2 regions of the Alteromonas sp. NFXS44 genome follow, and region 1 is predicted to be linked to the other one. Evidence: predicted binding sites of a transcription regulator. Region 1 holds the regulator's gene; the other holds the start of a gene.
What was found. Region 1 encodes LexA, which represses DNA repair genes until DNA is damaged. Its sites were predicted from a motif close to TACTGTATNNNNATACAGTA; they were not measured.

Region 1 (4,437 bases):
TGTAATACCCTGCTCACAGGACCCTGTCGTATCAGGCTAGCCGCCTGTTAATTTTTATCTTTTTTTTGTTATTTTTTCGTTAACAACGGTATAAGAATTAAACAGATTTCATCTTGTGTCTAGTCTTTCTGAAAAAATAAATGGCCGGGGTGGCCTCAGAAACAGGGTCAAAGCACTTCATTCTGATATTTCGAATGTTTCGTTCAGATCTTCGACACATCCGTATTTCAGGAACGCCGTATTATAGGTAAGTAAATCGTCCTCACACTTGTGACATCAACGTTATTAAAGGAATGTGTAATGAATAAATTTATCCCGGCAGTATTAGTTTCAGGTTTAATCAGTGCAGGCGCATTCGCGGCGCCTGTCAGCTACCAGATTGATCCTACCCACACCAGCGTTATCGCTTCATGGAATCACTTCGGTTTCTCTAACCCGACAGCCGCCATCAACGGCGCTGAAGGCACCATCGTGTTTGATAACGACGCGCCGGAAGACAGCAAAATCGACGTGTCTGTGAAAATTGATACCATTGATTCATTTGTTAAAAAGCTGAATGAAGAATTTGTCGGTGCTGACTGGTTCAATGCAGCGAAGTTTCCTTCTGCAACATTTACCAGTACAGATGTTGAAATGACAGGTGATAAGACGATGGAAGTGACCGGCGATCTGACGATCAAAGGTGTGACTAAGTCCGTCACTATGGATGTCACTCTGAATGGTTCAGGTGTACACCCGATGACACAGAAAGAAGCGATTGGTTTTGATGCAATGACCACCATCAAGCGTTCTGACTTCGGTATCGATATGTACGTACCGAATGTAAGTGACGAAGTGACGTTGCACATCACCACAGAAGCACAAGCTAGATAAGTTTTCGCATCACCGTCCGGATGCCCGGCCCGCGCAAGCGGGCTTTTTTATTGGTAGCGGTCAGTTAACTGCGGTAGTCTGATTGTTTTTATTGTCAGGGATTGCTTCTATGTTGCGCCGCGCAGTTTTCTCCTCTTTTCTGTTATTTTTAACACCCTCTGTTTTTGCCAAAGATCTTCCTTCCGGCGCTATTAACGCTCTGTTTGAAGAAGCGGTAAGTCATGACACAGTGCCGGGTATAACCATGGCGCTCGGTAACGATAAGGGCATGCTGATGGCTAAAGGCTACGGTTTTGCCGACGTTGAAAACCATGTACCGATGACGACAGATCACAAGGTGCGTATCGGCAGTGTCTCTAAACTCATCGCTACGGCCGGATTAATGCGTCTTGCGGAAGCGGGCAACATTGATCTGGATAAACCGGTCACTGAATACGTCAGCGCATGGCCTGCTGATAAACCGGTCATTACTCTGCGCCAGCTTACCTCACATACAGCCGGTATCAGGCACTACAAAGAAGGGGCCAATGAATTCCTTCTGAATGAAAGTTATCCGGATATCGACAGTGCACTGGCGATGTTTAAAGATGATCCTCTGCTGTTTGCACCTGGCACAGATCACCGTTATTCAACGTTTGCCTGGACACTGGTCAGTGCCGCAATGGAAGGGGCTGACGCGTCCCGGGATTTCCGCGCCATCATTAACGAAGAAGTGTTTGCGCCGCTGAAACTGGACAACACGGTATTTGACGACCAGTACACCATCATCGATCACCGGGCGAGACCTTACACCGTACTGGAAGGTGAGCTGATTAATGCGCCACAAACGGATCACAGCTATAAATGGGCCGGCGGCGGTTTTATTTCTACGCCGTCAGATATTGTCCGGTTTGCTGTAGCCCATGTGGCAAGCGATTACCTGAAACCAGAGACTACCCGCGCCATGTTTACTCCAGCCACACTTAATAATGGTGAAACTGTGGGCTTCGGCATAGGCTGGAAAACCGGTTTTGGTGATTACAAACAACGTAAAGCGTATAAAGACAACGCGAGCGCGCTGGCTTTGATGGACGATATTCCTGATGCAGTGATGCACTCAGGTGGCAGTATGGGCGGCATTACGATGACCATTCTTTGCCGTGAACATAAAACAGCGGTTACTATAGTAAAAAATGTCAGTGGTGAAGACAATGCTGATGTTTTTCTGCTGGCGCTGAAGACACTGCACTTTGCACATACCAGCCAATAGTAAAAAAAAGGGCGATGATGGTTCACATCATCGCCCTTTCAATTTTTCAGCGCTGTGGCCAGCGCGCACAATAGTTATTGCACCGCGCTTAGCGAAAAGACTTACATCCAGTCAGCATTGCGGATAACACCTACAGCCAGACCTTCAATGTTGAATGGTTCAGCAGCAAGATCCACCTTGATGGTATCGAATTCTTCATTTTCTGCATGCAGCCATACTTCGCGGCCGCGTTTTTCCAGACGTTTTACCGTGACATCCTCATCAACCCTGGCAACAACAACCTGCCCATTGTGCACGTCAGTAGTACGGTGAACGGCAAGTAAATCACCATCCAGAATACCGATATCTTTCATACTCATACCGTTTACACGTAACAGGAAATCCGCACGGGGGTGGAACAGATCAGGGTCGACCTTATAATGCATTTCCACATGCTCCTGCGCCAGAATAGGTTCACCTGCCGCAACACGACCGATTAACGGTAAACCTGCGTCTTCATCGTTTTCTGCTTCCAGCGGAATATTCAGCTTTATGCCCCGTGAGGTACCCGCCAGAATTTCGATTACACCTTTACGGGCCAGCGCCTTTAAATGCTCTTCTGCTGCATTAGCTGATTTAAACCCTAATTGCTTCGCAATTTCCGCACGGGTGGGCGGCATGCCGGTTTCCAGCATGGTGGTTTTGATCAGTTCGAGAACTTCCGTTTGTCTTGGAGTAAGTGGACGCATAAACAGCCCTGTTTTTCTATACAGTTCCTGTGAGTATATACAGTTGCGCTGGTTTGACAAGGGCTGCCGGCGAAATTATTACGGTTATTCCGACGCGCACTCAATAAATCGTGCCAGCGCCGGGTTGCTGTTGTCCTGCAGCCATACCAGTACATATTCCACTACCGGCGCTCTGTGCAGCGGCAACAAAACCACATCCGGCGGACACACCTGCTTCAGCGGTTCAGGCACAAGCGCAATCCCTACTTCACTGGCCACCAGCGACACGATGGTTTGCTGTAACTGGGTTTCTAACACCACACGGGGCACAAAGTTCGCTTCAGTACAGTACTGTTCAATGGTGTTACGCAGCTCCGGCGCCACATTGTGGGGCGTAACAATGAATTTTTCGTCAACTAAATCCTCTGCGCAGACTTTCTTTGCCCCGGCCAGCCGGTGGTGTTTGTGAACAGCCAGACAGAGTGCTTCAGTGCGCAAAGACAGCATTTCCAGTCCCCGGGACGTCGCCGGCTTTAACATGATGGCGGCATCAAACTGCGCAGAAGTAACGCCATTAATTAACTCAAAGGGAATAACCTCCTGAATATGAAAGGACACAGCGGGATAGCGGGACATAAACTGTCTGGCCAGTTCAGGCACAATGTTATAAGCCGCATGCATCATGAATCCCACAGACAAGCTTCCCGACTTTCCGGCACCGGTCGCTCTTGCCCGTTCCGCGGCTTTGCTGACCGATTGCAATATGGTTTTGCTGTCGCGGTAAAATTGCTCTCCTGCGGCAGTAAGACTCACGCCTTTCGGTTGACGGCTGAACAATGCCGTACCCAGCTCTTCTTCCAGCAGTGCTATCTGGCGGCTGAGAGGTGGCTGAGTGATGTTAAGCCGCTGCGCAGCCCTACCCACATGACCGGTTTCTGCTACCGCAATAAAATATCTTAAGGGTTTTATATCCATGATGATTCAATATTTGTATCAGGATTAACTCAATTCTATATTGGATTGAATGATAAGACTAAAGGTAATCTGATCGCCGGTTTCCTGATCATCTGTCATTTCATGTTGTCTGTTTTCACGCTCATATTCCCGATATTTGCCCTCATATTCCTTGGCTGGTATCTACGCAAAAGGGATCTGCTGAACGACTCTGCCACTACACAATTCAATAAATTTGTTGTCTGGCTGGCGTTGCCTGCGCTGCTTTTTGACATCACAGCAACGTCTGCCATTGCGTCTCTCTGGCAACCGGGATTTGTTCTAAGCTTCACCCTCGCCGTGTTTGTCATTTTTGCGCTTACTGTCGTGGTACAAAAGAAACGGAATATGTCGTTATCAGAGAGTGCTATAGACGGGCTTAATACCAGTTACGCCAATACCGGATTTATGGGCTTTCCCTTACTCATGGCGGTAGCAGGAAGCGAAACGCAGGCGCCGGTGCTCATTGCGACAATCATCACCGTTTGTGTTTTATTTGCCGTTGCCATTGTGCTGATAGAGATTGATCTCAGTAAAGCAGTAAGCCTTCGCAGGCTGATTGCAGATGTAAGTTTAAAGCTGCTGAAAAACCCGGTGGTGATTGCACCACTGGCC
Region 2 (4,437 bases), on a different contig from region 1:
ATAACACCACCATCGCGGATCACAACCGGAGGGTTATCTACGATAGCCTGATTTAACAGGCTTTGTAATTCAGGATAGGTGCTGACAGCATTGGCCAGATCTGCACATAACGGATCCTCAAGAGAGGATAACTGGTCGAGCAGTCCGGGCAATTCGTTAAACGCATTGCGTAAACGGGAGAAATCCCTGGGACGGGCTGAACGCAGGGCTAACCGCGCCATGATACGTTCTATGTCACCAATGCGTTTTAGTGTATCTGATATTTCTTCATGACCCTCTTCAATCAGCTTGCCGACGGCCTGCTGGCGTCGGGTGAGCTCATAATGATCGGTAATGGGGGCGTGCAAATAGCGTTGAAGTAATCTGCTGCCCATGGGGGTGGCGGTAGAGTCCAGCACGCTGAACAGAGTATTTTCCTGACTGCCTGATAAATTGGCGGTTAATTCCAGATTTCTTCGCGTGGCTGCATCTAGCTGAATACGTGTTTCCTGCTGTTCACGATGAATACTGCGAATATGGGGCAGGGCGGTACGTTGGGTATCTTTAACGTATTGCAGTACACAGCCGGCTGCACCGGTGGCTTTATCTAAGCCGTTGATCCCGAACCCATCCAGTGATTTGGTGCCGAATTGCTGATTGAGTTGCTCTGTTGCCGTTTGCGGATCAAACTCCCATTCGGGACGACGACGTAAACCTTTTCGTTTTCCAATAAGAGGTAAGCCTTCGAATCCTTCCGGATAAAGCAGTTCCGCAGGATTAAGGCGTTGCAACTCGGCCAGCAATTGTTCGTCGCTGTCACATTCAACCACCAGAAAACGCCCGCTGCTTATATCGAGGGTGGCAACGCCGTACTGCATGCTGTGACCGCACACAGCAGCAAGCAGGTTATCACGGCGCTCTTCTAATAATGCCTCATCAGTGACTGTGCCCGGGGTGACAATACGCTGAACCTGACGGTCTACCGGTCCTTTGCTGGTGGCAGGATCGCCCACCTGCTCACAAATCGCCACCGATTCGCCCATTTTTACCAGGCGCGCCAGGTAACCTTCCACCGCGTGATAAGGCACTCCCGCCATTGGAATGGGTTCACCGCCGGATTTGCCTCTGGCTGTTAATGAAATATCCAGCAGGTGTGCGGCCTTTTTGGCATCGTCATAGAAGAGTTCATAAAAGTCTCCCATCCGGTAAAACAGTAAAATATTAGGATGTTGTGCTTTTATGGCCAGATACTGGCGCATCATCGGCGTATGTGATTCCAAGAAAACCTCTTTGTTATGTTGATACTGTTTGCGAAGGCGCTTCTGTCCGGAAGACGGAACTGCATTTGAAACACGGCGTAAACCCATCCATGGGGCCCCGGCTGCCGCTTCCCTGCGGCAGACGGTTTCATATGCAGTCCCCGTATTCCGTACGCGCGCCTTCTCAGTCACTTGCTTCCGGCCGGAGCATGGAACTGCATTGGAAACACGAAACAATTCCTTCCCCGACAGGATTGAACTTAATCGCTCCGGCGTCCGCTAAATGTGTAAAATGGTACAACGGAATTAATTCATTGGTGAGTATTATTCGTATGAGCGCAGATTTTTCAACTGTTTCACGAGACAGTGCCTTACTTAAACAGGTGGTTGCCACCGGAGATGTGCTTCGCCGGCGGAACTGGCATGTATCCTGTGCTGAGTCTTGTACAGGTGGTGGAATTGCTTACGTATTAACTTCTGTTTCCGGTAGTTCTGAATGGTTCAATCAATCCTGGGTCACTTATTCAAATGAGGCTAAGCAATCACTTATTGGAGTGAAAGCTGAAACGCTTGAGGAGTTTGGCGCGGTGTCTGAGCAAACTGTGGCTGAAATGGCGCAGGGTGTTGTTCAGGAAAGTGGTGCGCAGGTTGGCGTGTCGGTGAGTGGTATTGCAGGGCCTGGCGGTGGTTCGGCGGAAAAGCCGGTGGGTACGGTTTGGTTTGGCTTTATGATAGACGGTGAAATGAACACGCAGCGTCACGTATTTTCCGGTGACCGGTTAGCGGTGCGGGAACAGGCCATCGCCCATGCAATTTCTTATCTGTACCAACGACTGGTTGCTGAATAAAACGGGATTTGACAGACTAATTGTGAAATCTTACTTGACTGTATGCTTATACAGTATAAAATGCACTCAACATTCGAATTACGTTTCGTGAGTTACTGAAGCGCTGACCGAATCATATTTTGCGGAAGTTAAAAAATAACAGAAGTAAAAGTGGCAGCGTAATACGACAGGGTAACTACCGGACAGTCATTATCTTGAGGATAATATCGTGGACGACAACAAAAACAAAGCTCTTTCCGCCGCTCTTGGCCAAATTGAAAAGCAATTTGGTAAAGGTGCCATCATGCGCCTGGGTGACAATCAGGCGCATGATATCGAAGCAATTTCTACCGGTTCACTCAGTATCGACATTGCACTCGGTATAGGCGGTTTACCTTGTGGGCGTGTTGTTGAAATCTACGGTCCTGAGTCATCAGGTAAAACAACCCTGACACTGCAAGTTATTGCTGAAGCGCAAAAGAAAGGCAAAACCTGTGCATTCGTCGATGCGGAACACGCACTGGATCCTATCTACGCCAAAAAGCTGGGTGTAAACATTGACGATCTGCTGGTCTCTCAGCCTGATACCGGTGAGCAGGCGCTGGAAATTTGTGACATGCTTGTTCGTTCCGGAGCTGTGGACGTGGTAATTGTCGACTCGGTTGCTGCTTTAACACCGAAAGCTGAGATTGAAGGTGAGATGGGTGATTCTCACGTGGGTCTTCAGGCGCGTTTGATGTCTCAGGCGTTGCGTAAGCTTACCGCTAACATCAAGAAATCAAATACGCTGTGTATTTTCATCAACCAGATCCGTATGAAGATTGGTGTTATGTTCGGTAACCCTGAAACCACAACCGGTGGTAACGCGCTGAAATTCTATGCCTCTGTGCGTCTGGATATCCGTCGTATCGGTGCGGTTAAAGAAGGTGATGAGGTTGTTGGTAACGAAACCCGTGTGAAAGTGGTGAAGAACAAAGTTGCACCACCATTTAAGCAGGCGGAATTCATGATTCGTTACGGCGAGGGTATCAGTAAGGAAGCTGAACTTATTGACCTTGGTGTGAAGCAGAAGCTGGTTGATAAAGCCGGTGCCTGGTATAGCTACAACGGTGACCGTATTGGTCAGGGTAAAGCGAACGTAATGGCGTTCCTGAAAGATAACCCTGATATCGCTAACGACATCGAAACCAAGCTGCGCGCAGAGTTACTGGCTCAAAAAACAGTAAAGCCTGAAGAAGCCGAAGGCGAAACAGAAGAAAAATTGTAAGATTTATGTCCGGCAGCCTGTAAAAGGCTGCGCATGAAACGACAAATCGATAGACAGTTAATCAAATTAGAAGCCAGCTGAAAAGCTGGCTTCTTTTTTTGTGTGAAAAAACGGGTTTTAAAATCAATATCCTGAAAGGCGAACCGTCCTGTAAGAAGGCCTCTGTAGACCGTTTAACTCTTTTTATTAGTGTTATCTAATAAAAAGAATAATAAAATCAGTAGGTAATGAACTGTCCAAAAGACGAGGAATGCACTTTTTTTATCGTTCAATTTACTGTAGAAGTGAAGATGACTGCCGTTAAAAATATAAACTTATAAAAAAGATTTCACCAACTCCCGAATATGGAAGGTGAAACACAAACACGGGAACGCGTATGAAATCACTCTCACTTCAGAAAAAATTTGTGCTCATTGTTGGCGGTGCTATCGCATTGTTACTGATTGTAGCAACGATTTTCCTGCTCAATATTGTCAGCGATAAAACCAGGCAGACCGTTGAGCGGGATCTTCATTTTCTTGTTACCAGTGAAGCGGAATCTGTAAAAGGTTTCTTTGCTACCTACGGAGGTGTCGCTTCTACATTTCTGAACAATCCTTTCTTCACCGACTTTTTTACTCAACATTCGCAGCGTGGCGGTACGTTAAGTGGTGAGGCTGCTGACGATATTTTTGCATCATTCAGCGCCATCAGCAGTAATGACAAGCACATTAAGTCTGCTTTTTTCGGTACCGCCGGTACCGGAGAGTATTTTTATGAGCAGGGCCGTGTGGGTGAAGAAGATAATTACTTTGCAAATCAGCGCCCGTGGTTTTTGACCGCTGTAGAAAAAGGGGGCATCTATGTCACACCTCCGGCGACAGATTCACAGGATGGAAGCGTTTCGACGGTGGTTCAGGGTCCTGTGTACCGGGATGGTAAACTTCTTGGAGTGGGCGGCGTGGATATTCTCATCACCACAGTCGCAGATATGCTGTCAGAGATCCAATATGAGAAAGCCGGCGCTGCGTTTCTTGTCGATGACGAACAAAATATTGTGTACTTCCCGGGGAGCCGGGAAGCCCTGCCACTATCATCTCCACTGGCGTCCATTGATAAAAGCCTG

Region 2: recA (recombinase RecA) is a predicted target of LexA. The motif match lies at 2,123-2,142, and genes of this name have one in related genera.

What each region holds. Positions count from the first base shown of each region.
Region 1 covers NZ_JAGDEA010000012.1:984,633-989,069, forward strand. The annotation lists gene J3369_RS21300 (YceI family protein) at 301-873, shown strand; gene J3369_RS21305 (serine hydrolase domain-containing protein) at 983-2,122, shown strand; gene lexA (transcriptional repressor LexA) at 2,224-2,850, opposite strand; gene J3369_RS21315 (LysR family transcriptional regulator) at 2,935-3,804, opposite strand; gene J3369_RS21320 (AEC family transporter) at 3,907-4,437, shown strand, end outside.
Region 2 covers NZ_JAGDEA010000005.1:119,730-124,166, forward strand. The annotation lists gene mutS (DNA mismatch repair protein MutS) at 1-1,241, opposite strand, end outside; gene J3369_RS05735 (CinA family protein) at 1,571-2,086, shown strand; gene recA (recombinase RecA) at 2,295-3,332, shown strand; gene J3369_RS05745 (methyl-accepting chemotaxis protein) at 3,709-4,437, shown strand, end outside.